3 regions of the Rahnella sp. PCH160 genome follow, and region 2 is predicted to be linked to each of the others. Evidence: predicted binding sites of a transcription regulator. Region 2 holds the regulator's gene; each other region holds the start of a gene.
What was found. The regulator PurR, encoded in region 2, represses purine synthesis genes. The targets are predictions, from matches to a motif close to CANGCAAACGTTTGCNTG.
Positions count from the first base shown of each region.

Region 1: a site for PurR is predicted at 6,352-6,369, ahead of cvpA (colicin V production protein). Genes of this name have one in related genera too.
Region 3: a site for PurR is predicted at 5,048-5,065, ahead of rbsD (D-ribose pyranase). Genes of this name have one in related genera too.

Region 1 is NZ_JBLOGT010000001.1:2,334,521-2,344,448, reverse strand. It holds gene pepT (peptidase T) at 1-5, shown strand, start outside; gene hisP (histidine ABC transporter ATP-binding protein HisP) at 58-831, opposite strand; gene ACM5QY_RS11005 (ABC transporter permease) at 861-1,577, opposite strand; gene ACM5QY_RS11000 (histidine ABC transporter permease HisQ) at 1,574-2,260, opposite strand; gene argT (lysine/arginine/ornithine ABC transporter substrate-binding protein ArgT) at 2,367-3,149, opposite strand; gene ACM5QY_RS10990 (UbiX family flavin prenyltransferase) at 3,473-4,045, opposite strand; gene purF (amidophosphoribosyltransferase) at 4,244-5,761, opposite strand; gene cvpA (colicin V production protein) at 5,792-6,283, opposite strand; gene dedD (cell division protein DedD) at 6,589-7,395, opposite strand; gene folC (bifunctional tetrahydrofolate synthase/dihydrofolate synthase) at 7,388-8,671, opposite strand; gene accD (acetyl-CoA carboxylase, carboxyltransferase subunit beta) at 8,844-9,761, opposite strand.
Region 2 is NZ_JBLOGT010000001.1:4,099,530-4,109,457, reverse strand. It holds gene ACM5QY_RS19095 (MATE family efflux transporter) at 1-199, opposite strand, end outside; gene ACM5QY_RS19090 (riboflavin synthase subunit alpha) at 454-1,107, shown strand; gene cfa (cyclopropane fatty acyl phospholipid synthase) at 1,205-2,356, opposite strand; gene punC (purine nucleoside transporter PunC) at 2,717-3,928, opposite strand; gene punR (DNA-binding transcriptional activator PunR) at 4,065-4,970, shown strand; gene purR (HTH-type transcriptional repressor PurR) at 5,008-6,033, opposite strand; gene cydH (cytochrome bd-I oxidase subunit CydH) at 6,367-6,456, shown strand; gene ACM5QY_RS19060 (NlpC/P60 family protein) at 6,621-7,535, opposite strand; gene ACM5QY_RS19055 (Grx4 family monothiol glutaredoxin) at 7,999-8,340, shown strand; gene rnt (ribonuclease T) at 8,460-9,176, opposite strand; gene gloA (lactoylglutathione lyase) at 9,279-9,686, opposite strand; gene nemA (alkene reductase) at 9,848-9,928, opposite strand, start outside.
Region 3 is NZ_JBLOGT010000001.1:985,884-995,811, forward strand. It holds gene viaA (ATPase RavA stimulator ViaA) at 1-1,214, opposite strand, end outside; gene ravA (ATPase RavA) at 1,217-2,725, opposite strand; gene kup (low affinity potassium transporter Kup) at 2,993-4,861, shown strand; gene rbsD (D-ribose pyranase) at 5,077-5,496, shown strand; gene rbsA (ribose ABC transporter ATP-binding protein RbsA) at 5,504-7,009, shown strand; gene rbsC (ribose ABC transporter permease) at 7,016-7,987, shown strand; gene rbsB (ribose ABC transporter substrate-binding protein RbsB) at 8,011-8,901, shown strand; gene rbsK (ribokinase) at 8,962-9,891, shown strand; gene rbsR (ribose operon transcriptional repressor RbsR) at 9,892-9,928, shown strand, end outside.

The DNA of each region.
Region 1 (9,928 bases), 1.8 Mb from region 2:
GCTGATTCGACTCGCCTTTTGTCTTGCTCCTCCCCTTCGCAGGGGAGGGCGTTTTTATTACTTCAACGCACCGGACAGGAACTGCTGTAAACGGGCGCTTTTCGGATTACCAAAGACTTCACCCGGATCGCCCTGCTCTTCGATAACGCCCTGATGCAGGAAAATCACATGGCTGGAAACGTGACGGGCAAATTCCATTTCGTGTGTGACCACCACCATGGTTTTCCCCTCTTCTGCCAGTTTTTGCATGATACGCAATACTTCGCCCACCAGCTCCGGGTCCAGCGCTGACGTCGGTTCATCAAACAACAACACTTCCGGCTCCATCGCCAGCGCTCGTGCAATAGATACACGTTGCTGCTGACCGCCTGACAGGTTCACAGGATATTTTCCCTGCGCACGGGCGTCGATGCCCACTTTATCGAGGTATTTCACCGCACGTTCACGCGCTTCGGCTTTGCTTAATCCCAGCACCTGAACCGGCGCTTCCATGACGTTTTCCAGTACCGTCATGTGGCTCCACAGGTTGAAATGCTGGAAGACCATCGTCAGTTTGGTGCGCAGCAGTTGCAGCTGTTTTTTGTCGAAAACTTTCAGTTGTCCGTCGGTGTCACGCACCATACGGATATCCTGATTATTTACGCTGATCGAACCTTCGCTGGGTTTTTCCAGGAAGTTAATGCAGCGCAAAAAGGTACTTTTCCCGGAACCTGATGAACCGATGATGCTGATGACATCGCCCGCATTGGCAGACAAAGACACGCCTTTCAGCACTTCGTGGTCACCGTAGCGTTTGTGTAAGTCGAGAACCGCTAATTTGTTTTCTGGCATAATATTTATATCCGCAATGGTTATTTTTATCAGTGGCTTGACTGAGGCTTAACGTGCGCCAGCCAGCGTTTTTCCGCCTTGCGGAACAGACCAATCAGGACAAAAGAAACACAAAGATAAATCACCGCCGCAATCCCGAATGCGTAGAAAGGCTGATAGGTCGCGGAGTTAATATCACGGGCGATTTTCAGCACATCCGGCACCGTCGCGGTGAAGGCCAGCGCGGTGGAATGGAGCATAAGAATCACTTCGTTGCTGTACGCGGGCAGCGCCGTGCGCAGAGCCGACGGCAAAATAATGCAGGTATACAGTTTAAAGCGCGAGAAACCGTAGGCATTGGCCGCTTCTATTTCACCATGCGGAACTGAACGGATCGCCCCGGCAAAAATCTCGGTGGTATAAGCACAGGTGTTCAGCGTCAGCGCGAGGATCGTACAGTTCAGGCCGCTGCGGAAGAACGCATTGAGAAAATCAGTGCCGCGCACGATTTCCAGGCTGTACATCCCGGAGTAAAACACCAGCAACTGAACATACAGCGGCGTGCCGCGAAAAATATAGGTATACAGCCAGATCGGATAACGGATGAATTTGTTGGAGGAAACGCGGCCCACAGCCATCGGCACCGCCAGCAACCCGCCTATCACCACGGAACTGATCAACAGCCACAACGTGATTGCCAGGCCGGTAAATCGGTAGCCGTCGCTGTACAGCAAGGACATGCCGTATTGTTGTAAAATTTCGATCATAGATCCGCCCTCTTCACACCCAGCGAATAGCGGCGATCAAGCCAAACCAGTACGCCGTTCGACAACGTCGTAAAAATCAGATAAACCACACCCGCGACAATCGCGAAGTAGAAAGGCTGGTACGTGCCTTTACCTGCCAGCTGCGTCGCCTTCACCACATCATTCAGGCCGAGCAAGGACACCAGCGCGGTGGCTTTCAAAATAACCTGCCAGTTATTGGCAATTCCGGGCAGTGCAAAACGCATCATGGCCGGGAATAAGATACGACGAAAAATTTGCGAACCGCTAAACCCAAACGCCGTCGCGGCTTCAATCTGGCCGCGAGGAACCGCCATAAAAGCACCACGAAACGTCTCGGTAAAATAGGCACCGTAAATAAAGCCGAGGGTAATAATACCCGCACTCATAGGATCGATATTAATCTGAGAAAAGCCGAGGGATTCAGTCAGGCTGTTAAGCGCAATCTGCAATCCGTAGAAAATGAGCAACATCAACACCAGGTCAGGGACGCCGCGAATAAGCGTGGTGTAACAGCCAAAAAAACCCGAAATAACCCGACTCTTTGACAGTTTCCCGCCAGCCCCGATAAGCCCGATCACCAACGCTAAAATCACTGACGAAATCGCCAGCTCCAGTGTCACCAATGTGCCCTGGATAATTACCTGGGAATACCCATACAGCATGTAGTTTTCCTGTCTTCAGTGGATCCCGGCGCAGGCCAGATTAAAGCCTGCGTCAGAACCGCAGGGAGCGGCGAACCGCTCCCTTTGGCACATCTCACAGCGCAAATCAGCCGCCGTAAACGTCAAAGTCGAAGTATTTTTTGGCCAGTTTGTCGTAAGTCCCATCTTTACGCATGCTGTCGAACGCTTTGTTCAGCGCAGCTTGCAGATCGGTTTCGTTCTTACGCAGCCCCATACCTGTCCCTACACCGAAGAATTTATCGTCTTTCACGGAAGGACCGGCGAACGCGTAATCTTTACCGGCGGCTTGTTTCAGGAAGCCTTCGCTGCCTGCCACTTCATCCTGGAAAGCCACATCCAGACGACCCGAAGCCAGATCGGCGTAGATCAGGTCCTGGTTCTGGTAAGCCACCACGTTGATGCCTTTTGGCTGCCACAATGCGTTGGCATACGCTTCCTGAGTAGAACCCTGCAACACACCGACGTTTTTGCCTTTCAGCGCATCCAGCGTTGGCAGAATTTTAGAGCCTTTTGGCGCGATCAGACGGGCATTAGCGGCGTACAGTTTTTCTGTGAAATCAATTTCCTGCTGACGTTTTTCAGTGATCGACAGGGACGAGATGATCGCATCAATTTTCTTCGCTTTCAGGGAAGGGATCAGCGCATCGAAATCACTTTCAACGTAAGTACATTTGATGGCAGCGCGTTTACACATCTCGTTTGCCAGATCGATATCAAAACCTACCAGCTTGCCGCTGGAGTCTTTTGACTCGAAGGGCGCGTAAGTCGGATCAGTACCGATATTAATTGCTTTAGGCACGGCAGCAAATGCACTACCTGCACTGGCTAAGACCAGAACCAGCGGAAGAACCTTGAACAACTTTTTCATACAGTAGCCTCAGTGATTATTCATCTGTTGTGATTGTGTGTGCGTGAATGAACGTCTTTTTATAGTTTGCTGAACGGCGCAAATGGCTTTTTGGCCAGGTTTTCTCATGCACGTTCCGTGCCGTTTCTCCGTAAGGTGATTTTCAACTCATGAAGAACGAAAACCGTTCAAAAAAGCATCGGGATAATGAAAGTTTTCAAAGGTCTGAAGGAAGAATAGCTGAAGCGCTCGCGAACATTGCACCTGAATGAATCAAATTGTGATCATCATTGGTGCAATGTAACGGAATTGCGCGAAAGAGGTGCGTATCGCGGTGGGAAAGTTTAGTGGCTGCCCTGCCATCGAACAAATAAGTCTTCAGGAAGCTCAATATCAAACTGGTCGATCACCCGGTTGACGGTCTGATCGATGATATCTTCCACGGTTGCTGGGCGATGATAAAAGGCCGGAACCGGCGGCATGATAATCGCGCCCAGTTCGGCGGCCTGCGTCATCAACCGTAAATGCCCTAAATGCAGCGGGGTTTCGCGAACGCACAACACCAGACGACGCCTTTCTTTCAGCACCACGTCAGCCGCGCGCGTCAGTAAGCCGTCGGTGTAGCTGTTCACAATGCCGGAAAGGGTTTTGATTGAGCAGGGCAAAATCACCATGCCCATCGTTTTAAATGAACCGGAGGAAATACTGGCGGCGATATCGCGGGAATCATGCACCACATCGGCCAGCGCCTGAACATCACGCAGTGTCAGATCCGTTTCCAGCGTCAGTGTCTGGCGGGCGGCATTGCTCATCACCAGATGGGTTTCGATATCAGGCACGCTTTGCAGCACCTGCAATAACCGGACGCCATAAATCGCGCCACTCGCGCCGGAAATACCGACAATAAGTCGTTTCATAAACACTGCCTCAGGAAATTCGCGCGAAACAATCAGTATGAAGAAGTATACACGCCGGAGAATGGGTCTGACTTTGCCGGAATGCCGGAGAATTGGCAACCTTAAGGCACGGGAATTTGAACGGGGAAGACAGGCGGAGGGAACAACAATAACGCGCCCGCCCGGCCTTTCAGCCTGAGCGGGCGCATTTCAAAGGCTTCAGCCTTCGTTATGCATTTCGAGGTTTTCAGCTTCCTGCTGGCCACGTAATGCCTGAGCATCATCGTTGCGCAGCGCTTCGAGGTATTCCAGATAGTCCTGGTCAACGTCTTTGGTGACGTAAATACCGTCGAATACGGAACACTCAAATTTCTCGATATCAGTGTTGTCTTCTTTCACTGCAGCGATAAGGTCGCTGAGATCCTGGAAGATTAACGCATCAGCACCAATGATCTGATTGATTTCGCTGACTTCTCGACCATGTGCAATCAGTTCGTTAGCGCTCGGCATATCGATACCGTAGACGTTCGGGAAACGAATTTCCGGCGCGGCTGAGGCCAGATAGACGCGTCGTGCACCGGCTTCACGTGCCATCTCAACAATTTGCTGAGAGGTGGTGCCGCGCACGATAGAGTCATCGACCAGCAGAACGTTTTTGCCACGGAACTCAGCACGGTTAGCGTTCAGTTTACGACGTACAGACTTACGGCGTTCCTGCTGACCCGGCATGATAAAGGTACGGCCTACGTAGCGGTTTTTCACAAAACCCTGACGGTACGGTTTATCCAAGATACGTGCGATTTCCAGTGCGATATCGCAGGAGGTTTCCGGAATCGGAATGACCACATCGATATCCAGATCTTCCCATTCACGGGCAATTTTCGCGCCCAGCTTTTCACCCATACGAACACGAGCGCTGTAGACGGAAATTTTGTCGATAAACGAGTCGGGACGGGCAAAATACACGTATTCGAACAGGCACGGGTTGTACTGCGGATCATCAGCACACATGCGGGTAAACAGCTGGCCTTTTTCGGTAATGTACACCGCTTCGCCCGGCGCAACATCACGCAGGAACTCAAAGCCCAGCGTATCAAGCGCCACGCTCTCAGAGGCCACCATATACTCATTGCGGCCATCTTCCAGCGTGCGTTTACCGATAACCAGCGGACGAATACCGTGCGGATCGCGGAACGCCAGCATACCGTGGCCGATGATCATCGCCACACAGGCATAAGCGCCACGAATTTTCAGGTTCACGGCAGCCACGGCGGCGAAAATGTTGTCAGCTTCCAGCGGGTAATGCTGGAAACGGTCCAGTTCACTCGCCAGGATATTGAGCAGGATTTCAGAATCGGAAGTGGTGTTCACATGACGGCGCTGGCCTTCGAACAGGTTGCTTCTCAATTCGTGAGCATTGGTCAGGTTACCGTTGTGGGCCAGTGTAATGCCGAACGGAGAGTTGACGTAGAAAGGTTGAGCTTCTGAGGCACTGGAACTGCCAGCCGTTGGGTAGCGAACATGGCCGATACCCATGTTGCCTTGTAAGCGTTGCATATGGCGGGCTTCAAAAACATCTTTCACCAGGCCATTGGCTTTCCGTAAACGGAAATTGTTATTGGCATCGATGGTGGTGATGCCAGCAGCATCCTGCCCACGGTGCTGTAACACCGTTAACGCGTCATAAATCGACTGGTTTACCGGCATGAAACCGGCGATACCGACAATACCGCACATGTTGTCTTTTCCTCTTCAGCGCTGCCAGAACTAAATATGTTTTGGCAAGAAACTCGACGTGCTCTGCAGGTAGTCAAAGAACCACCTGATGATATAACTGAACTGTGGGATCAACTGGGATTGTTTCCAGTCGTCACTTTGCGAAAAACTGGTGAAGGTATCCAGGAAGAACAGCATCGCGGAGACAATAAGCACACCGCGCAGTGCGCCGAAGCACACACCTAACACCCTGTCAGTGCCGGACAACCCGGTTTTTTCAACCAGTGAACTGATCACATAGTTGACAATTGCACCTACGATCAACGTCGCGATGAACAAGATGGCAATTGCGATCCCGTTTCGAACTAACTCATCTTCGAAACGCGTGAAGTAGATGGCGAGATACGGGTAATAATGACTGGCAACAAAGAAGGCGCAAGCCCAGGTAACCAGTGATAAAGCCTCGCGAACAAAGCCACGGATTAAACTGACTAAGGCAGAAAATCCGATAACCGCAATGATGACGTAATCAATCCAGACCATTAACAATTCCAGTGTCTAATCTAGTCGCGTCTACCCCGGCATCCAAATCGCTGCGAATTCTAACAGAAAAAGAAAACGTTTGCGTAGCGGAAATCAGCCGGTCAGACAAATTAATAATAGCGATTAAAAAAACCTCAACCGCAGCATAAACCTATAAAAACCCAACCCGGCGATCTTATAGAAAAAGGGCACAAATCGCTTGTGCCCTCCCTGGTATTTTTTGTGTTTTTATCACGCCTGTCGCCTTCCTTTTCAGGGGAGACGCGATCGGCGCCTACCCCCCCTTCGCAGGGGAGGGAGTTTAGTTAGCGCGCCGAATAAGAACGCACCTGTCCGCCTAACCCGCTCAGCTGTTGCAACTGAGGGAGTGAAGCTTCGAGTTTTTGTTTTGACGCATCCGGGCCGACATAAAGCCGCGTGATTTGCCCCTGCACCGGTGTCGCCGGAACGGAATAAGCGCGGAACCCCGACAGCCGCAAAGTCGCGACAATCTCAGTGGCTTTCGCCGCATTCTTCAATGCACCGAGCTGAACGACATAAGACTGACCTGCCGGCGCTTTCTCTTCCGGCACAGGCTTAGGCTGTTCAACCGCTTTCGGTTGTTCGACCGGCTTAGGCTGCTCAGCAACAACTTTAGGTTGTTCAACAGGCTTCGGCTGTTCGACCGGTTTCGGTTTCGCCACCGGTTTAGCTTCAGCCAGCGGTTTCGGTTCGATCACTTTGGGTTTCTGAGGCGCCGGTTTCACTGGCGCAGCTTGCACCGGTTTCTTCTGTTCAGGCAGCGTCGTGACCGGCGGTGCTTCGACCGTCGTATTCCCCGGCGCTACGTTGCCATGATTGGCGGCATTGGTATTGGTCGCCGCATTGTCGATGTCCTGCGCCCCGTTCATGGCCTGATTTGCGCCTTCCGGCGGTTGAGCCGGCAATGATTGGGTCACAGGCGGTATGGCATCCTGCTCCTCAACATCACCCGCTTTTGGCACCAATGGGATGGACGCAAATTCGTCTTCGTAATGCTTTTTCTTGCCGTCGAGTAAACCGGGCAAAATGATCACGCCCAGCGCCACCAGAATGACCGTCCCGACCAGACGATTTTGAAACTTACTAGCCACTGGTTTTCCCCGTATCTATAGCATCCATAACGTGCGCTACGGTGTGGAACGAACCGCAGACAATCACAATATCCTGAGGAGCCGCCTCCTGCATTGCCTGTCTCCAGGCAGACTCCACATCATCAAACCGGCGCGCCTGAGGCAGGTGGGAGGCCAGTTCTTCAACGCTGGCTCCACGCGGCCCTTCCAGCGGTGCGCAATACCATTCATCTACCTGAGGCGACAGACAAGCCAGCGTACCGGCAATATCTTTGTCTTTCAACATTCCCACCACCGCACGCACTTTCCCGCCATTACGCGGCTGTTCAGCCAGGCGTCCGGCCAGATAAGCTGCGGCGTGCGGGTTGTGTGCCACGTCAAGAATAAGGCGCGGCGATTCACTCACTGTCTGGAAACGTCCCGGCAGTGCTGCACGCTGCAAGCCATTGCGTAAGGCCTCTTCAGGAATATCGAGCGTCGAATAATGAAGCGCGGCCAGCGCCGTGGCAGCATTCGGCAGCGGAACGTTGGGCAGCGGCAATTCGTCCAGTATGGTGACTTCTTCGCCATCCTGCAAAGCAGTCCAGCGCCAGTTTGCGGCACTTGCCGCGAAATTCCAGTTTTCACCGCGGCGGAACAACTCTGCGTGTTTCTCTTTTGCCACATCAGCAATGGATTGCGGCATATCCGGTTCACCGACCACGGCAGGCGTGCCCGCGCGGAAAATACCGGCTTTCTCGCGGCCAATGCTCTCGCGATCGGAACCCAGCCAGTCAGTATGATCCAGCGCGATGCTGGTGACGACCGACACATTCGCATCGACAATATTGGTGGCATCCAGACGCCCGCCGAGCCCGACTTCGAGGATAACAATATCCAGCTTCGCCTGTTTGAACAGCTGTAACGCCGACAGCGTGCCGTACTCGAAATAGGTCAGGGAGATATCGCCCCGCCCGGCTTCCAGCAGCGCAAAAGAGGCGCAGTGTGCAGATTCAGGCAATTCTTCGCCCTGAATACGAACGCGCTCGGTATAGCGGACAAGGTGCGGGGAACTGTAGACGCCCACACGGTAGCCCGCGGCCATCAGAATGGCTTCCAGTGTCGCACAGGTAGTGCCTTTGCCGTTGGTCCCTGCGACGGTGAAAACACGTGGCGCAGGTGTCAGCAAATCGAGTTTTGTCGCCACCGCTTTGACCCGGTCAAGGCCAAGCTCGATAGCCTGAGAATGGAGGTTTTCGAGATAATAAAGCCACGTGGCCAAAGGCGACGTGGCTTGAGGGATACGTTGATTTTGCATGAGTCCCGTTCAACCTGAGTTAGGTTCACTTCGACACTACATCACCAGACTGTGATAGCAGGCAATGCCCTCGTTGTCAGAACTGACGAAGAGTAAAAGCACAGCCAGGAGGTGCCGGGCGGCATAAAACAGGTTACCGCCCGAAAAGCTGACCGGCTTTTACCTCATCCGATCAGGCATCCTGATGATGGTCAGCGGCAGAACCGTCGACAGCAGAATGGACGTCAGACACATTCGGCTCCGGTTGCCCGGTCAGTTTCGCCAGAACGCTGCCAAGTTTGGCGCGCATATCAGGACGACGCACGATCATATCGATCGCGCCTTTCTCAATCAGGAATTCACTGCGCTGGAAGCCCGGCGGCAGTTTTTCACGAACAGTTTGCTCGATAACGCGTGGACCGGCAAAACCGATCAGCGCTTTCGGCTCAGCGACATTGATGTCACCCAGCATGGCAAGGCTGGCCGAAACGCCGCCCATGGTCGGGTCAGTCAGTACAGAAATGTACGGCAGACCGCGTTCCTGCAATTTCGCCAGTGCTGCACTGGTTTTTGCCATCTGCATCAGCGACATCAGCGCTTCCTGCATACGCGCACCGCCACTGGCAGAGAAACACACCAGCGGGCAGTTATCTTCCATCGCCTGTTCAACGGCACGCACAAAGCGGGCGCCAACCACAGACGCCATTGAACCGCCCATGAAGGCAAATTCAAAAGAAGCCACCACGATTGGCATACCGAACAGGGTGCCTTTCATGACGATCAGCGCGTCTTTTTCGTTGGTTTCTTTTTGTGCAGCAACCAGACGATCTTTGTATTTTTTGGAATCTCTAAACTTCAGAACATCTTTAGGCTCAAGCTCGCTGCCTAATTCAACCTCACTACCCTCGTCCATGAAAGTGGACAGACGCATACGCGCGGTAAGACGCATATGGTGATCACACTTAGGGCAAACCATGAGGTTGCGCTCAAGCTCGGCGCGGTAAAGAACCTGCCCGCAGCTGTCACATTTAGTCCAGACGCCCTCAGGAATACTTGCCTTACGGGTTTGCGAGTCAGTGCTCTTACTAAGAATTCGTTCAATCCAGCTCATCGATAACCTTTCTGTTTGAACCCGGCCGAAGCCAGTCCGCTGTTCATGCAGTAACAAGTCCCCTGAAACCGACCCAAATACGCCTGCGCGCGGGGTGACAAAAAACCTCACACACCGCATCGCAGAAGGGTTGTTCGCAGGAACAGACCATAAATTGTCGCTCATTA
Region 2 (9,928 bases):
ATAGCAATAAGCCATGGCCGAATAAAATCGCAGGCAGCCAGATTGAGGTGCCGACGGCAACTGCAGCCATATCTGTCGCGCTGACAGAACCTGCCATAATGGTATCCACTACGCCCATGGAAGTCTGGGCGACTTGTGCAAGGATGACCGGAATCGCAAGCGCTAATAACACCCGCGCCTCTGCAAGGTACTTCTGCACTGATACACCTTTTTTGTTGATTATATTGAATAAAAAATGCCACGCGCGGCGGCATTAGAGAGTAGAAAATAGCCACAAGATTGTACATCTTCAATATTTTTAAGCAAACAATGCTGTTAATGGCCGGTTAAATAATGAAATCCGTCAATACGAGACTATTTTTGGCCGCAGGGATTTGGCTTTCAATTAATTCTGCGGCAAACTGACCGGAGCGTCGTCTTAATACAGCAGATTTAAACATTGAGGAAAAGGCTATGTTTACCGGAATAGTTCAGGGAACCGGAACGGTTGTGTCCATTGACGAAAAACCGAATTTCCGTACCCATGTCGTTCGCTTGCCTGAGGATATGCTTGATAACCTCCAGTTGGGGGCTTCTGTCGCGCACAACGGTTGTTGTCTAACGGTAACTGAAGTGAAGGGAGATTTAGTCAGTTTCGATCTGATGAAAGAAACCCTGCGCCTGACCAATCTGGGCGATCTTAACGTCGGTGATCAGGTTAATCTGGAACGTGCCGCCCGTTTTAATGACGAAATTGGCGGGCATTTAATGTCCGGGCATATTATTTGTACTGCCGAAGTGGCGAAGATTTTGACGTCAGAAAATAACCGTCAAATCTGGTTCCGTATGCCGCATGAAGATTTAATGAAATATGTATTACATAAAGGGTATATCGGGATTGATGGTATCAGCCTGACCATTGGCGAAGTCACCCGCACCCGTTTTTGTGTGCATTTAATTCCTGAGACCCTGCAAAGAACCACTTTAGGCACTAAGCGTCTTGGAGATAAAATTAATATTGAAATTGATCCGCAAACACAGGCCATCGTTGATACGGTAGAACGCGTACTGGCCAGTCGCGAAGCTGCAATCGCCACTGCGCAGGCCATGATTGAAAAGTCTGAATAATTATTTCAGCAGCGGATTTATAAATAGAACGAAAGGAAAAACCGGACATGTGCGTCCGGTTTTTTGCTATTAGGGTACGGCGAAACAATTGCGCGAATTAACGCGGAACGCGTATCCCGCCATCCACACCTTCAGGGCTGAAGACAACTTGCCAGAGCTGGATGTCACGTGCTCTGAAAGCACCCGCACAGGCATTCAGGTAGTACGTGAACATACGGTGGAAACGGTCGCCGTAACGTTCTGCCAGTTCAGGCCAGTATTTTTGGAAACGTTCATTCCAGGCCATCAGGGTACGATCATAATCTGCACCGATATTGTGCCAGTCTTCCATGACAAACAATGATTCACTGGTTTGTGCGATTTGCTGAACAGACGGCAGACAACCATTCGGGAAGATGTACTTATCAATCCAGGGGTCAACGCTAAGATCTGTTTTGTTAGAACCGATGGTGTGCAGCAGGAAAATACCGTCAGGTTTGATATTGCGTCTGGCGACATTAAAGTAGGTCTGATAATTTTTGGGACCCACATGTTCGAACATACCCACCGAAACCACGCGGTCGAACTGATCGTTAAGGTCACGGTAATCTTTCAACAAAATGGTGACGTCCAACCCTTCACAGCGTGTCTGTGCCAGTTTCTGTTGCTCGGCAGAAATCGTGACACCCACGACGCTGACGCCATAGTTGCGGGCTGCAAACTCTGATAAGCCGCCCCAGCCACAGCCGATATCGAGTAAACGCTGGCCCGGCTTCAGTTGCAGTTTGTCGCAGATCATCCTGAGTTTAGCTTCTTGGGCTTCTTCAAGCGTTGTAGCGTCTTTCCAGTAGCCGCAGGAATATTGCATATAAGGGTCGAGCATCAGGGTGAATAAATCATTACCTAAATCGTAATGTTCTTTCCCGACGATCCACGCCCGCTTGCGGGATTGCAGATTGGTGAGGCGTGCTGCGGCGATACGCAGAGTGTCTTTGAAATGGTGGGGGAGTTTACTTTCCAAACCTGCACGGAGAACACGTTGGAAAAATATATCAAGGCGCTCGCATTCCCACCAACCATCCATATAACTTTCACCCAGACCCAAAGAACCTTCCTGTAAAACACGCTTGAAAAAGTCAGTGTTTTTTACTTTAAGGTCGAAAGGGCGACTACCGTTAACCTGGATGTCTGCCATAGCCAGCATTTCACTGACTATCCGATACCACTGATTGTCCTGAATGCTTTGGTCTTCTATACACGATGAACTCATAGCTTCTCCATCACTTTCTCTTCTGACTTATTAACCTGCCGGGAAAAGCAAAGGCAATTTGTGCAGGTCTTTATGAGAACAGACGACTTGCGCCACGTCCGATATTCGACACCAACAGAGGAAATTTAGAAGAACACCCGCAAACAAATGGTATGCAGGAAAATCATCCTTGAAAAACGTACCGGAAAAATAGTGTGACGCGATCCTCACGCCGACGCTAAGTAACTAATAAAAGTATTGTAAAAATGCTATTTTATTGGGTTACGTTGAGTATAGGCTCGCTCGCAGCCATTCTCAATAGTTAATCGCTTTGAAAGTAAGTGTCCATTAAGTGATTGTAACATATGGTCATTATTACTATTAATTTGCGTGCCGTGCCTGCCGTTTTTGCTCGGATTCATCCTTCCCGGATTGCGCTTCTTCCTGACGCATTGACAACCAGCGGCCCAAAACAACCAACAATAGTGTAGACAGCATCGTGGTCACTGTCGCCATTAGCGGTTGCACAATAAATGCGGAAACCAGCAGACTCGCGAGGAAACACAGCCCCAACTGCAGGGTATTTTGCAACGCAGCAGCCTTACCTGTATTAGCAGGAAATGGCATTAATGCGTTTGCGACAACAATCGGATATATCGCGCCATTCACCAGAGCCATCAGGCAGAAAGGAATTAACAGACTTATCAGCCCCGCATCGGTAAATATCGCCACGCCGAACAGACTCGCCACACTGACGCCATAACCTGCCAGCAGCCACGGCAGAATCTTATTGCCATCCGTTTTACTGATCAGTACGCGACACCCGAAACCGCCGAGCAGGAAGGCAATGGTCTGAGGAACATAGCTCAGGCCAATTACGCCCGGTGAGTACCCCATGTCACTGAGAATAAAGGGAGAACCGGTCAGCCACGCAAAAAATCCAGCAGAGCATGCGGCATAAATCATCACGTTACCGCTGTAAACCCGCGAGGCGAGAAGTTGCGCAAAACCGGCTTTATCAGCAGGAGCATGAACCTCTGGAGCCTTTTCACGCAGAGTGAACGTCGTGATAAGCAATATCACTGCCACGACGGTTAGCAGGACAAAAATCGCTTCCCAGTCGAAATGGTTGAGAACCCATGCGCCCAGCAACGGTGCCAGTGCGGGGGAAAGCGCAACCAGCGGCATGATGCTGGCAAAGGTTTTTTTAGCGACATCGGCAGAAAAGCGATCCACTACCAGCGCCTGCCAGGTCACGGCGGCGGCACACACGCCCATCGCCTGCAGGAAACGCAGCGCCAGCAGGGCGCGGACATTCTCAACCCACAGTACGCCCAGGCAACCGACGGCAAACAATGCTAATCCGATCAGCAATACCGGTTTGCGGCCAATCCGGTCAGACAGCGGCCCCCACAGCAACTGGCCAATGGCAAAGCCGCCCAGGAAAATACTCAGGCTGGCGCTGATCATGCCCGGGCTGGTCATCAGGCCGGTTTGCATGGCGCTGAAAGCCGGGAGATACATATCGGTCGCTAAAAAGCCGAGCATACTCAGCCCGGCGAGATAGAGCATAAATCCTGGGGAGGGTTTCATTATTGTCTCTTTAATTTATGTATTGCAGATGATTTGACGCAGAATTCGTATCGGATGCGGAGTTTAACGCTTTGATAACAGCCTTGTGAAACGCTAATATTTGCATTCTGGTATCAAAAAAATTGAAGGCTAAGTGATGTGGTCAGAATACGCCCTTGACGTGGTAGATGCCGTCGCCCGAACCGGCAGTTTCAGCGCTGCCGCGCAAGACTTGCACCGGGTGCCTTCTGCCATCAGCTATACCGTGCGTCAGCTCGAACAATGGCTGGCCGTTCCACTCTTTGAGCGCAGACATCGCGACGTAGTACTGACGCCTGCAGGGAAAGTTTTTGTTGATGAAGCGCGGATTCTGACAAAAAAAATGATAGCTACCCGACGTCAGTGTCAGCAGGTCGCGAACGGCTGGCGCGGAGAATTGCGGGTGGCCGTCGACCGTATCGTTAAACCTGCCCGGACGCGGCGACTGGTGCTGGATTTCTACCGGCATTTCCCGGACACCGAGCTCATCATTCATTCGGAAGTCTTCAACGGTGTCTGGGACGCCCTGGTTGACGGGCGGGCAGATGTTGCTATTGGCGCGACGCGAGCGATCCCCGTCGGAGGACGTTTCAGTTTCCGCGATATGGGGTTTATGGACTGGCATTGCGTGGTCAGCGCACAGCATCCGCTTGCGCAAAACACGGGTGTATTGACTGACGAACAGCTGCGACCTTATCCGGCGCTTTGTCTGGAAGACACGTCACGGACATTGCCAAAGCGCGATACCTGGACGCTGGATAACCAGCGAAGGTTGGTGGTTCCCGACTGGACGTGCGCGCTGGAATGTCTGAACGAAGGTTTATGCGTAGGGATGATGCCGGTTCACCGGGTGACACCCTGGATTGAACAGCAGAAATTGCGGGTTCTGGCGCTGGAAAATACTTTCCCTGATAGCCCGTGTTGCCTGACGTGGGATCAAAGCAATCCGTCGCCTTCACTGGCGTGGCTGCTGGATTATATGGGGGATATGGAGACGATGAACCGGGAGTGGTTGCGCGATTGATGAAAAAAACGCCTGCATCGCAGGCGTTCATTGAAAATTAACGGCGGTAGTCGCGGAACGGGCCGTCGGCGACGGAACGGCGTTCAACCAGTTTCGGATGCACTTCAATAGTCTGCGATTCTTCGCGCTTACTGATAATTCTGTCCAGCAGCATGGTAAAGGCCATTTCACCCAGACGTTCTTTCGGCTGGTGAACCGTCGTCAGCGCAGGCGAGAAATAACGCGCATTACGCACGTTGTCATAACCAATCACGGAAATATCCTGCGGTACGCGCAGACCAAGCTCATCGGCAGCACAAATTGCGCCCATCGCCATCACGTCTCCGCCACAGAACACAGCCGTCGGGCGGTGTTTCTGCATCAGAATTTTGTGCATGGCCTGATACCCTGATTCCGGCTCAAAATCGCCCTGAACCACCCATTCTTCACGAAGAGGGATATTGGCTTCCGTCAGCGCTTTAACAAAACCCTGGAAGCGGCCGCCGCCGGTGTTTCGCGCCAGTTGCCCCGGAATGACGCCGATATCGCGATGACCGCGCTCAATCAGATAACGTCCGGCCATATAGCCGCCTTCGAACGCGTTATCGATGATACTGTCGGTGAAATTCTTACGCGCTTCGCCCCAGTCCATCACGACCATCGGGATGGAACGGTATTCTTCGAGCATATTCAGCAATTCGTCCGGATATTCCGCGCACATCACCAGTAAACCATCGACGCGTTTTTGCGCCAGCATTTGCAGGTAGGCCTGCTGTTTCTCCAGATTATTGTGTGAGTTACACAAAATCAGCGTATAGCCTTTTGAGAAACAGCTGTTTTCCACGGCCTCGATCACTTCGGCGAAGTAGGGCGCTTCGCTGGATGTTGCCAGCAGACCGATAGTTTTGGTGTTATTGACCTTCAGACTGCGTGCCACGGCGCTGGGAGAATAGTGCAACTCTTTGATTGCAAGGAGAACCGCGGCTCGGGTTTCTTCGGCGACGAAACGGGTTTTATTGATGACGTGCGACACGGTTGTGGTGGAAACGCCAGCGCGCTTTGCGACATCTTTAATCGTTGCCATGTAAAAAATGACTCCTGTGCTCACGTGTATCAGCACGTTAGCATTATGTTAATCGTTTGCTTGCGTGGATTTGACTGCTGACTTAGAAAAGGGCAGTGAAATCGTTGGGTGGATTCTTCAGGATGAGGCGTGAAATGCTCTCGGGTGAAATCGACCGGCACACAGGCGTGGTAACCGACAATTTTCACTTATAATGCAGGAAAGTGGAAGTAAAATTGTCATGAGCCTGTTGTTATTCAGCACAAGATTTTAAATGTGAATTATGAGAAAATGCGTTGGCACACATTTAGTGTGGCTAAATGAACGCCACAATTTGATCCGTAAGGGGGTTTGATGGACAGCAACCTGAAATTTTCTTTGATCACTACGATCTGCGCTTTGCTTATGATTATGGCTTTCAGCTTCACCGCAATCATGAATTGATCTGCGCGAAAGCCGCAATAAAAAAGGGCGATACCTATAACAGGAATCGCCCTTTTCAATTTTACGCAGTGGCCCTTTGCGCCGATACTCTTCCCTGCAGAAACTCTTCGTTAAATGCTATTCAATGGCTGATTAGCGAAACTTCAGACTTAACGAATTGTTTATTATCGGATCGTCTTAGGGGTCATTACCCGTCGTGCGCCAACATAATGGTCTTGCCAGTAATCTTCACCCAGTGAGGTGATTTTAATGTCTTCGCCGGTACGTGGTGACTGGATAAACTTCCCGTTTCCAACGTAAACACCAACATGGTCGGCGGCACCGCGGTTATTAATTCGGAAGAACACCAAATCGCCGGATTCTAATTCACCCCGTTTGACCGGAGCCGCATCGCGCAAGTGGTACATTTCATTGGCTGTGCGAGGCATTTTTATTCGGATCAGATCTTTGTAGGCGTAGTAAACCAGTCCGCTGCAATCAAAACCTGTATTCGGTGAGGTCCCGCCCCAGCGATAAGGTTTGCCGACCTGGTGCATCAGTTTTGTCATGGCAGTTTGCTGTGCGTGCTGATAACGTTTTTTGTGCGTTGCGCTGAGCGTTATCGGTTTACTGTCTTCTTCATGCAACTTCTTGCCTTTGCGGTGACGGCCATAGGCTTCTTTTTTGCTGACCTTTTTACTGCTGTTTTTAGCGAGAGAGCGGGTTTCCGTTTCTTTTTCTGCTTTCGCCCCGGCCCGCGTTGTCTTGAGTGTTTTTTCTTTTTTACTTTCTACTTTACTCTCGGCCCGCGTCGTTTTTACTGTTTTTTCTGAAGATGTCTTTCGCTTAACCAGTTCGGTGCTTTTGACTTTCTTCTTCGAAATTTTTTCCTGAGTTTTAGGTTCTGAAACCGGCGCGACTTTGGTTTTCTTACTGGTTTTCGCAGCCACGGTTTTTCGCTTTCGACGCTCTTCCGGTGCGACCTGGTTGACATGACTCTTTCGCTGATCGGCAGCGGCACGATTCTGTGGCGACGCATGGGCCATATTCAGAAACAGCTGGGTAAAGAGCAGCACAAAAAGCGTGAACAGTAAGCGCATAGCTTCGTTACCATGAGTGGTAGGGTTAAACATCAGGGATGTCAGAGTATTGCCTAAAAGAACCCGACAAAAAAGCACGAATTGCATCGATTCTAGATCATATTGTGAGAAAAAGTTAATAGCTTTTTTTATGTCGAAATAACCGCCATTTTTAGTCAAAAAAATAACCACTTTTCATGGTGTTAATATTTGAGTTAAAGAATGGAATTTAGCAGATCTGACATTATCGTGGAACGGCAAAAATGTTATTCTCGATGAATCTTTAATTATGTGAGCCTGAACGCAAGCGCCGAAAATTGTTTAGCTAAATGCCAGTATTGAGAAAGACCCCACAAAAATTGGCGTTTTTATCTGGTGCCTGCCATCGTTACAATAGAAGGCATTGTGATTGCGCACCGTCTCTGTGTGCTGCGCGTGAAGAGTAATGACCGTGACAGCCTGTACCGGCTTGAGGAAGCAAGAAATGACCACTCCAACGATTGAAAAAATTCAGAAGCAAGTTTCTGAAAACCCGATTCTGCTTTACATGAAAGGTTCTCCAAAACTGCCAAGCTGCGGTTTCTCTGCACAGGCCGTTCAGGCGCTGTCTGCGTGCGGCGAGCGTTTCGCATACGTTGATATCCTGCAGAACCCGGATATTCGTGCTGAGATGCCAAAATTTGCTAACTGGCCTACGTTCCCGCAGCTGTGGGTTGACGGTGAGCTGGTCGGCGGTTGTGACATCGTGGTTGAAATGTTCCAGCGCGGTGAACTGCAACAGCTAATCAAAGAAACGGCTGAGAAGTACAAATCTTCTGAAGAGTAATTCAGAGCGATTCAACGCTATTCACTGTTAACTGGCAGCCTCCCGTGGTTGTCAGTAAAAAAAGAGCGACATTATGTCGCTCTTTTTATTTGTTTTTTTGCTCAGAAAGCCGGAACAGTTTATCGCTGATTTTCTTCCGGTGTTTCTTCCGCTTCGTTTTCATCGGAAGAGATCGCCAGCGGCCATCCGCCAAGACGTTTCCAGCGATTCACCAGCTCACAGAACAGTTCTGCCGTGCGTTCAGTGTCGTAAAGCGCTGAGTGTGCCTGGCTGCTGTCAAACACGATACCGGCGCTGATACAGGCCTTTGCCAGCACCGTTTGCCCGAGAACCAGCCCGCTCAACGCGGCGGTGTCAAAGGTTGCAAACGGGTGGAACGGATTGCGTTTAAGCCCCGCGCGTTCGGCGGCGGCCATCAGGAAACTGTGGTCGAAATTGGCGTTGTGCGCCACGATAATCGCCCGGTTACAGTTCTGCTCTTTCATCCCTTTGCGGATAACTTTGAAAATCCCGTGCAGCGCTTCATATTCACTGACAGCACCGCGTAACGGGTTACTCGGGTCGATGCCGTTGAACGCCAGCGCTTCCGGCACCAGCACCGAACCTTCGAAAGGTTCGACGTGGAAATGTACGGTCTCGTCGCTTTGCAGCCAGCCGTCCTCATCCATTTTCAGCGTAATCGCGGCAATTTCCAGCAGCGCGTCCGTTTTGGCATTAAATCCGGCGGTTTCCACATCAATCACCACGGGATAAAAACCACGAAAACGACCTTTCAGGGCGTTAATGTCACTATTCTCGGCCATTAGTTTCTTATCTTCATCGAATTCAGCGCGCATTATGACAAATTTTGTCTCCCGTTGCAGGGGCACGGAGAAATTGCCAATAAAAAAGGGCGCGTCTGCGCCCCTGTCAGTGCTTAAGGCCTTTATTGTTCGGGATTAATTTCCCAGACCCTGACCGGCATGTTTGGATTCGATGAGCTCAATTTTATAGCCATCCGGATCTTCCACAAACGCGATGATGGTCGAGCCGCCTTTCACCGGACCCGCTTCACGCGTCACTTTGCCGCCTGCGTTACGAATGTCGTCGCAGGTTTGTGCCACGTTATCTACGCCCAGCGCAATGTGACCATACGCGGTTCCGATGTCGTAGCTGTCAACGCCCCAGTTGTAGGTCAGTTCGATCACTGCGCCTTCACTTTCATCGGTATAACCGACAAATGCCAGAGAATATTTATACTCAGTGTTTTCGCTGGTACGCAGCAGGCGCATGCCTAAAACGTCAGTGTAAAAACGGATTGAACGCTGCATATCGCCAACGCGAAGCATGGTATGGAGTAAGCGCATAATTTCCTCTTTATTTGCAGGATGATGATTTTTGGTTCAAGCCTAACTGATAGTGACCGTTTTGTCCTTAAAACGACAATCTGTTGCTGAATGATGAGCAAAAAAAGCGGCAACCGGAGGGCATCGGCTGCCGCAAATAAGACGTAAAAATTTATTATTGATTACAGAGTGGGGTAATCGGTATAGCCCTGAGCACCGCCGCCGTAGAAGGTTTCAGGTTTAGGTTCATTGAGCGGCGCGTG
Region 3 (9,928 bases), 3.1 Mb from region 2:
TTCAGGCAGGCGGCCAGATCGGTACCGCCACGAAAATGCTGTCCGAGAAAGCGCAGCGCCTGATCCAGCCCGCCGGCAGAGGTCAGTTCGTAATGGATCACTTCGCTGGCAAACAGCATGATGTAACACTTCCGGTTATCGGCGAGAGCGATTTTCAGCAGTGCCAGGCAGAACGCTTTCGCACACTGCTCATTGAAGCCACCCATCGAACCTGAGGTGTCCACGCAGACCACAAAAGGGCCCCGCGGCTGTGGTTCCTGCTGCTGATAAACCACCGGGCGTTTCACGACTTTTTCACACCAGACATCGCCTTGCAGCCGGTACGTCATCAGACGTTTTTCCAGCAAGCGCCGGTAAAATTCATATTCGAGTTCGGGGATGCCCAGCGTGCCCAGTTCGGTGGGCATCAGGCGCAAAATGTCATCGCTCTGATGAATGCCATTCACTTCTTCCGGCACTGTCGCAGGCTCGCGAACCATCAGCCGGTGCGTTTCCATTTTGGCATCTTCATGCGGGCTGGTTTTCACCGTCTGGCTGCGCCCGAGTTGTTCTGCCAGTTTCATCAGTTCCGGTTGTTGCTGGAGAAATGCGCCGAAACGCGCCAGCGACTGAATATCACCGCGAAGACGCTTTCCTTTACTCATGTCCCACAACCGGCCTGCGGCAGTATCGTTCTCTGCTAATAAAGGAGACAACTCGCTGCTCAGTTCAAGCCGCTGTAACAATTCTTCCTGAAGCTGCTCCTGCTCCTGTTCCAGTAACTGGTGATGAACGTTCACCGTCTGGAACGTCAGATTCAGGCGCCAGCGCTGGAGGAATAAAGTCTGGAAGCTACTGCCGGTCTGCGCAGTACGGGAGGTTTCATGATTGTCACGCAAGGTACGGGCTTCGGTGGCAAACGGGGAATTCAGCCTTGCCAGCTCATCAAGCAGGGATCCCAGCTCTGCCTGAAATATCAGGGCGTCGGCTTGCTGACAATGCTGGTAGAGATAAAACTCTTTTGCCAGATCCTGAGGAACCGGAGTTTCGTGGATCCTCTGGCGCAGGCGTAATTTCCATTCAGGAAGATCCCGGGTCAGCGCGCGCTTCAGGCGGGGAAACTTTTCGAAGAAAACCGCCAGGGCTGGCGCGGCCAGTAACCCGACGATCAGTTCCTCAATCAGTTCTCCTTCGCTGATAGCCAGCAGAAGATCCAGAGATTCCAGGGTAAACATGATCAGTGCCCGCTGAAGGTTTGTTGCTGCAGGCGTAGCTGTTCAGAAACCTGCAAAAGACTGGCTTCAATTTTTGCCATCCACGTTGCGGGAACAAAAAGGCAACTCTGCTGCTGTCCGAACTCATGTCTTTGCTGAGCGAGTTTTGCGGTCAGATCATTCAGCGTATTTTTCATTTCGTCCGGCACCGCGATGTGTTCGTTGCCCGGCAACGTCAGTGGCGTACTTTGACGGCTGACGTCCAGCACCAGCAATTGCTGCTTATCATCGATTTCGGCATCAACCGTTTGAACAAAACCAATCCCGTTAAGTTTGGCTTTCAGAACGCCACCTTTATTTATCCACTCTTCCAGAACGCTGCGTTCAAAAAGCAGATGCGTGACTTTAATCTCATGCAGATGCAAAGGCGTTTGCAGCAACAGCGTTATTCCGCTGGCAACGAGGGCATCAGGCAGGCTGTATTGCGGTTTACGGCTGAAAATGCCAGCTTTCTTGCTCAGCTTAATCGACTGACGTGAGCTTTGCTGCTGCTGATATTGCATCCATTGCTGATTGAGTTGCTGGATTTTCATCAGCAAGGTTTGTTGCTGGTAAGCCTGTTCGGTGATCAGCTGCTCGATTTGGGTTTGCAACAGTTGGTAGGTATTCAGGTCATGCCACAGACAATCTTTCAGCAGAATCAAATCTATCGGAGTGATAGTATTCCGGCCGCTGAAAAAAGCGCAGGCCTGCAACAGGCGGAGTGCCTTTTTCCAGCGACGATCGGAAACATAAGGCGCGGTATCGAGCGCATCAAGGCGCTGGCGAAGCTGAAACACCAGTTCGAAGCAACTGTCTGAAAGATTGACTTTATCGATCTCCGGCTGCCATTGTTGATATTCTTCATCGCTGATACTCAGGGATTCCGCCACCGGATTGGCGCTTTCATTGGTGCGGCTGGTCAGCAGTAAGCGGAAATTCTGCTTATCCTGCACTTTATCCAGCCACAGGCGAATCAGCATGCGGTCATACAATGCTTCCAGGCCGCCATCAGCTTCGGGCAATTCGTTGGAAGCGCTGACCAGCAGACGCATCGGAATCGGTTCTTCGCGCTCGCCATTACGGAAACGACGTTCGTTGATGGCTGTCAGCAAGGTGTTGAGGATGGCGGGACCCGCTTTCCAGATTTCATCAAGGAAGACAATTTCCGCTTCCGGCAAGTAACCTTCGGTCAGACGCAGATAACGGCCTTCATCTTTCAGGGCCTGAATGGACAGCGGACCAAAGACTTCTTCCGGAGTGGAAAAGCGTGTCATCAGATATTCAAAAGCGCGCGCGTGTCGGAAAGCAAATTTCAGGCGGCGGGCAATCAGGCTTTTCGCGATGCCTGGCGGGCCAAGCAGAAAAACGCTCTCTCCGCATAAGGCCGCCAGAAGACACAGGCGTATCGCATCTTGCCTCTCGTACAGGCCATGTTCTAATGCGTTAGCAAGACGGGCTATCCGTTCTGCCAGAAGGGGGGATTGCGCCATACTGTCTCTTCCGGTTTCCATTTAGTTGTTGAATAGTGTACTGGCTTATGACGATATGCCACGTTTATTTTTATCGTTATAGCTTGTTGATTACTAAAAATTTTCTATTATCAGAATTGTGACCGCGTTCATCTTAATGGCGGTTTCGCTGCACATTTATGGGTAGGCAATCTGATTTATTCGTGCATACTGTGCGCCTTTTAGTGGGCATCATAAGACTGAGCGCACGCATCGCTTACAGATGTTCGAGCAAAAAAGAAACAAAATATGAGCACTGAACATAAACGGTCACTCCCAGCAGTAACCCTGGCCGCCATTGGTGTGGTCTATGGCGACATCGGTACCAGCCCTCTCTATACCTTAAGAGAGTGTTTTTCTGGTCACTATGGTTTCAACGTTGAACCCAGCGTCGTTTTTGGTTTTCTCTCTCTGATTTTCTGGATGTTAATCCTCATTGTTTCGCTCAAATACCTCACTTACGTGATGCGGGCGGACAACGCAGGTGAAGGCGGTATTCTGACGCTGATGTCTCTGGCGGGCAGAAATACATCGGCACGTACCACCGCTGTTTTGGTGATTCTTGGCCTGATCGGTGGCAGCTTCTTCTATGGTGAAGTGGTGATCACACCGGCTATCTCGGTGCTTTCCGCGATGGAAGGTTTGGAAATCGCCGCGCCTGCCCTTGATCCTTATATCGTCCCTCTTTCTATCTCTGTTCTGACGTTGCTTTTCATAATTCAGAAGCACGGCACCGGCATTGTGGGCAAACTCTTTGCCCCGGTTATGTTGCTGTGGTTCCTGTCGCTGGCGATCCTCGGTGTGAACAGCATCATGCAGAATCCGGAAGTGCTGCGCGCCATGAACCCGATGTGGGCGGTTAACTTCTTTATTGAGCATAAGTCCTTTTCCTTCCTGGCGCTCGGCGCGGTCGTGCTGTCAATCACCGGTGTAGAAGCGTTGTATGCGGATATGGGGCATTTTGGGAAATTCCCGATCCGTCTGGCCTGGTTCACCGTGGTATTGCCTTCTCTGGTACTGAACTACTTCGGTCAGGGCGCGTTGCTGCTGAAAAATCCGGAAGCGATCAAAAACCCCTTCTTCCTGCTGGCACCTGACTGGGCGCTGATTCCGTTACTGATTCTGGCGACGCTGGCAACTATCATCGCGTCTCAGGCCGTGATTTCCGGTGTGTTCTCCCTGACCCGTCAGGCGGTGCGTTTGGGCTATTTACCGCCGATGCGCATTATCCATACCTCAGAAATGGAAGCGGGTCAGATCTACATCCCGGCGATTAACTGGCTGCTGTATTTCGCGGTGGTTATCGTGATTGCCAGCTTCGAGCATTCGAGTAATCTGGCGGCGGCTTATGGTATTGCCGTCACCGGCACCATGGTGCTGACCAGTATTCTCTCCTGCACGGTGGCGCTAAAAAACTGGCACTGGAAACCTTTCCTGGTCGGGCTTTTACTGATTGCCCTGCTGTTTATGGATATCCCGCTGTTTGCGGCGAACGCCACAAAACTGTTCTCCGGTGGCTGGCTGCCACTGACGCTGGGTCTGTGCATGTTTATCGTCATGACCACCTGGAAAAGCGAGCGTTTCCGTCTTATGCGCCGCATGAACGAACACGGGAATTCACTCGAAGCGATGATTGCTTCACTGGAGAAATCACCGCCAGTTCGCGTTCCGGGGACTGCGGTTTATATGTCCCGTGCCATCAACGTGATTCCATTTGCGTTGCTGCATAACCTTAAGCACAACAAAGTGTTGCATGAGCGTGTTGTCCTGCTGACGTTGAGAACGGAAGATGCGCCTTATGTACATAACGTCCGGCGTGTCACCATTGAACAGCTGTCGCCGACGTTCTGGCGTGTGGTCGCGAGTTACGGGTTTAAAGAAACGCCGAATGTGGAAGAAGTCTTCCATCGATGTGGTCTGGAAGGATTGCCGTGCAGGATGATGGAAACGTCGTTCTTCATGTCGCACGAATCGCTGATCCTCACCAAGCGTCCATGGTATCTGTATTTCCGCGGAAAACTGTTTATGGCGCTGAGCCGTAACGCCCTGCGCGCGCCGGACCAGTTTGAGATCCCGCCGAATCGTGTGATCGAACTCGGTACGCAGGTGGAAATCTGATTTCCCTTTCTGCTTTCAACAGGGCACCCTCGGGTGCCCTGTTTTATTTCTGCCCTTTCCCTTTATTTAAGTGCTAACTCAAATTGAGCTGCGTTTTATGAAGCGTTCAGCGAAACGTTTCGACGCTGATCACAATTCCATCACATCTTCATTGCCTTGTTCTGCGAGTTTCATAAACTCATCCATGAGCGAAACGTTTCGCTGTAGGAGTCAAAATGAAGAAGTCACCGCTATTAAATGCCGAAATCTCAAATGTTATTGCCCGGTTAGGTCATACCGATCAGCTGGTTATTGGCGATGCCGGTCTTCCGGTGCCAGCAGCTTGCCAACGCATCGATCTGGCGCTAACCCAGGGAGTCCCCACCTTTTTACAAGTCTTAGAGGTAGTGACACACGAGATGCAGGTTGAGCGGGCTATCCTCGCCGAGGAAATCCTCACTAACAATCCTCAACTCCATGAAGCGTTACTCGCCCAATTGACACAACTCGAACAACACCAGGGAAATACCATTGCTTTGGATTACGTCAGTCATGAGGCATTCAAAGCGCAAAGCGAAAAAAGTCGGGCTGTGATCCGCAGCGGGGAATGTTCGCCTTACGCGAACGTTATTCTGTGTGCCGGCGTAACCTTCTGAGGCCTTTATGCAACCTTTGCTGAAACTGACAGGGATTGATAAAGCCTTTCCCGGCGTAAAAGCACTTTCCGGCGCGGCGCTCAGCGTTTATCCGGGACGTGTGATGGCGCTGGTGGGAGAAAACGGCGCGGGCAAGTCCACCATGATGAAAGTGCTGACCGGCATCTACCAGAAAGATGCCGGCTCAGTACAGTTTCTTGGCAAGGAAACCACCTTCAATGGCCCGAAAGCTTCTCAGGAAGCGGGGATTGGCATCATCCATCAGGAATTAAACCTGATCCCACAACTGACTATCGCTGAAAACATTTTCCTTGGCCGTGAGTTCGTCAATGGCTTTGGCCGCATCAACTGGAAAAAGATGTATGCCGAAGCCGATAAACTCCTGGCGCGTCTGAATCTGCGTTACAAAAGCGACCGGCTGGTCGGTGAATTATCGATTGGCGACCAGCAGATGGTTGAGATCGCCAAAGTGCTGAGCTTTGAATCTAAAGTCATCATTATGGATGAACCGACTGATGCGCTCACCGATACCGAAACGGCGTCTTTATTTAACGTCATTCGCGAACTGAAAGCCGCCGGATGTGGCGTGGTGTATATCTCCCATCGCCTGAAAGAGATTTTTGAGATTTGCGATGACGTCACCGTATTCCGTGACGGTCAGTTTATTGCTGAACGTCCGGTCAGCGAACTGCAAGAAGATACGTTGATCGAAATGATGGTGGGCCGTCGTCTAGAAGAACAGTATCCGCGGATAAACCACGAACGCGGCGCACTGCGTTTGCAGGTCCGTAATTTATGCGGTCCGGGTGTGGATAACGTCAGCTTTGAACTTCACAGCGGCGAAATCCTCGGCGTGTCTGGCCTGATGGGCGCGGGCCGTACTGAACTGATGAAAATTCTCTACGGCGCGTTGCCGCGTAAAAGTGGTTACGTTTCGCTGGATGGCCGCGAGGTCGTCACACATTCTCCGCAGGACGGGCTGGCAAACGGCATCGTCTACATTTCCGAAGACCGTAAGCGTGATGGTTTGGTGCTCGGGATGTCGGTGAAAGAAAACATGTCACTGACCGCGTTGCGCTATTTCAGCCACGGCGGCGGGCGTTTGAAACATGCCGACGAGCAACAGGCTGTGGGCGATTTCATTCGCCTCTTCAATATAAAAACGCCATCGATGATGCAGACCATCGGCCTGCTTTCCGGCGGGAATCAGCAAAAAGTGGCGATTGCCCGCGGATTAATGACGCGGCCAAAAGTCCTGATCCTCGACGAACCGACACGTGGCGTTGACGTTGGCGCGAAAAAAGAGATTTACCAGCTTATTAACCAGTTCAAGCGCGAAGGGCTGAGCATCATTTTAGTCTCCTCGGAAATGCCGGAAGTGATCGGCATGAGCGACCGGATTTTAGTGATGCATGAAGGCCATTTGAGCGGTGAATTCCCGATAGAACAGGCAACGCAAGAAGTGCTGATGGCAGCCGCTGTCGGCAAGCAATACGGCGTGACGCAGGAGTAATCAGATATGAGTTCTCAGACATTGCCAGCCAAAAAGCGCTGGATCAGTAAAGAGTTGTTGTTGGAGCAAAAGTCTCTGATTGCACTGCTGGTGTTGATTGCCGTGGTTTCCTCGTTGAGCCCGAACTTCTTCACGGTCAATAACCTGTTCAACATTCTTCAGCAAACGTCGGTCAACGCCATTATGGCCGTGGGCATGACGTTGGTTATCCTGACTTCCGGTATCGATTTGTCTGTCGGCTCTTTGCTGGCGCTGACCGGTGCGGTTGCCGCATCAATTGTCGGGCTGGAAGTTAATGCACTGGTTGCTGTGGCGGGCGCGCTGGCGCTGGGTGCCGGTGTCGGCGCTGTCACGGGGTTGATTGTTGCGAAAGGCAAGGTGCAGGCGTTTATTGCCACGCTGGTCATGATGTTACTGCTGCGCGGTATCACGATGGTTTATACCAACGGCAGCCCGATCAGCACCGGTTTTAACGATGTAGCAGACGTATTCGGTTGGTTTGGTATCGGACGTCCGCTGGGTATTCCTACCCCAGTCTGGCTGATGGCCGTGGTGTTTATTGCAGTCTGGTACATGCTGCATCACACCCGGTTAGGGCGTTATATCTACGCGCTGGGCGGTAATGAGTCTGCCACGCGTCTGTCAGGTATCAGCGTCGATAAAGTCAAAATCATCGTCTACTCCCTGTGCGGGCTGCTGGCGGCTCTGGCCAGTATCATCGAAGTGGCGCGTCTGTCTTCCGCGCAGCCTAATGCGGGGACCGGTTACGAGCTGGATGCGATTGCCGCTGTGGTTTTAGGGGGAACCAGCCTCTCCGGCGGGAAAGGACGTATTGTCGGCACCCTGATCGGTGCTTTGATCCTTGGCTTCCTGAATAACGGTTTGAACTTATTAGGTGTTTCTTCCTACTACCAGATGATCGTAAAAGCAGTCGTCATTCTGCTGGCGGTTCTGGTGGATAACAAAAGCAACAAATAAACTCTCCTACAGGACTTATGACCATGAATATGAAAAAACTGGCTGTCTGGGTTTCCGCCGCAGCGATCACCGCTTCCTTCAGTGCTAACGTTCTGGCGAAAGACACTATTGCACTGGTCGTTTCAACGTTGAATAACCCGTTCTTCGTTTCCATGAAAGACGGCGCGCAAAAAGAAGCCGACAAACTGGGTTATAACCTGGTGGTTCTGGATTCTCAGAACAACCCGGCGAAAGAACTGGCGAACGTGCAGGACCTGACCGTTCGTGGTACCAAGTTGATTCTTATCAACCCGACAGATTCTGACGCAGTAGGTAATGCCGTTACGATGGCAAACCAGGCGAAAATCCCGGTGATCACCCTTGACCGTCAGGCGACCAAGGGCGTTGTCGCCAGCCACGTTGCCTCTGATAACGCCTTCGGCGGCCAGATGGCAGGCGATTACATTGCCAAAAAACTGGGCGAAAACGCAAAAGTTATCGAACTGGAAGGGATTGCAGGAACGTCTGTTGCCCGTGAACGCGGCAAAGGTTTTGCACAGGCCGCTGAAAAGCACCATTTCAAAATCCTCGCCAGCCAGCCTGCTGACTTCGACCGCACCAAAGGTCTGAACGTGATGCAAAACCTGCTGACCGCGCATCAGGATGTGCAGGCAGTCTTTGCTCAGAATGACGAAATGGCGCTCGGCGCATTGCGTGCCCTGCAGACTGCCGGTAAAACTGACGTGCTGGTTGTCGGTTTTGACGGCACAGATGACGGCATCAAAGCGGTCAACGGTGGCAAAATGGGCGCTACCGTGGCACAACGTCCTGAACAAATCGGCGTAATCGGCGTCCAAACTGCAGACAAAGTGCTGAAAGGCGAAAAAGTCCCGGCGGTTATCCCTGTTGATTTGAAACTGGTTGCTCAGCCGTAATATTGACGCTGTATCTGCGCGCCTCCTTACGGGGGCGCTATTTAACTCAGGGAGCAACACGTGAAGACAGGCAAACTGGTCGTTCTCGGCAGTATCAATGCCGACCATATTTTGAATATCAACCACTTTCCGCAACCGGGTGAAACCGTAATCGGTAAGCAATACACCGTGGCTTTCGGCGGTAAAGGTGCAAACCAGGCAGTTGCTGCCGGTCGCAGTGGTGCTGATATTTCATTTATTGCCTGTGTCGGAGATGACGATATTGGCGAGCGTGTTCGCAAGCAGCTGGCGAGCGACCACATTGATACGCAACCTATCGAAGCCATCAAAGAGACAACCACCGGCGTAGCGCTGATTTTTGTGAATGCGGAAGGTGAGAATGTCATTGGTATCGATGCGGGGGCAAACAAAGCCGTCACGCCTGACTATCTTGAGCGTTACAAACAAAACATTATCGACGCCTCAGCCCTGCTGATGCAGCTGGAATCTCCGCTGGAAACAGTTATCGCAGCGGCGAAGCTGGCTAAAGATAACGGCACGCAGGTCATCCTTAACCCGGCTCCGGCCTGTGAACTGCCTGATGAATTGCTGGCGCGGGTGGATATGATCACCCCGAACGAAACCGAAGCCGAAAAGCTGACGGGGATTAAAGTCGACAATAATGATGACGCTGCGCGTGCTGCACGCGTACTCCATGACAAAGGTATCGCGACGGTCATCATTACAATGGGAAGTAAAGGTGTCTGGCTGAGCCAGAATGGTGAAGGTAAGCAGGTTGCCGGGTTCCGCGTGAAAGCCGTGGATACCATCGCCGCCGGCGATACCTTTAACGGTGCATTAGTCACCGCGTTGCTCGAAGGCAAAACCATGGACAATGCCGTGCGTTTCGCCCATGCCGCTGCCGCGATAGCCGTAACACGCCCTGGCGCGCAACCCTCGGTTCCGTGGCGTAAAGAAATCGACGATTTTCTTGCTCAACAGGAGGCCTGATTGGCCACCATGAAAGATGTCGCCCGCCTCGCGGGCG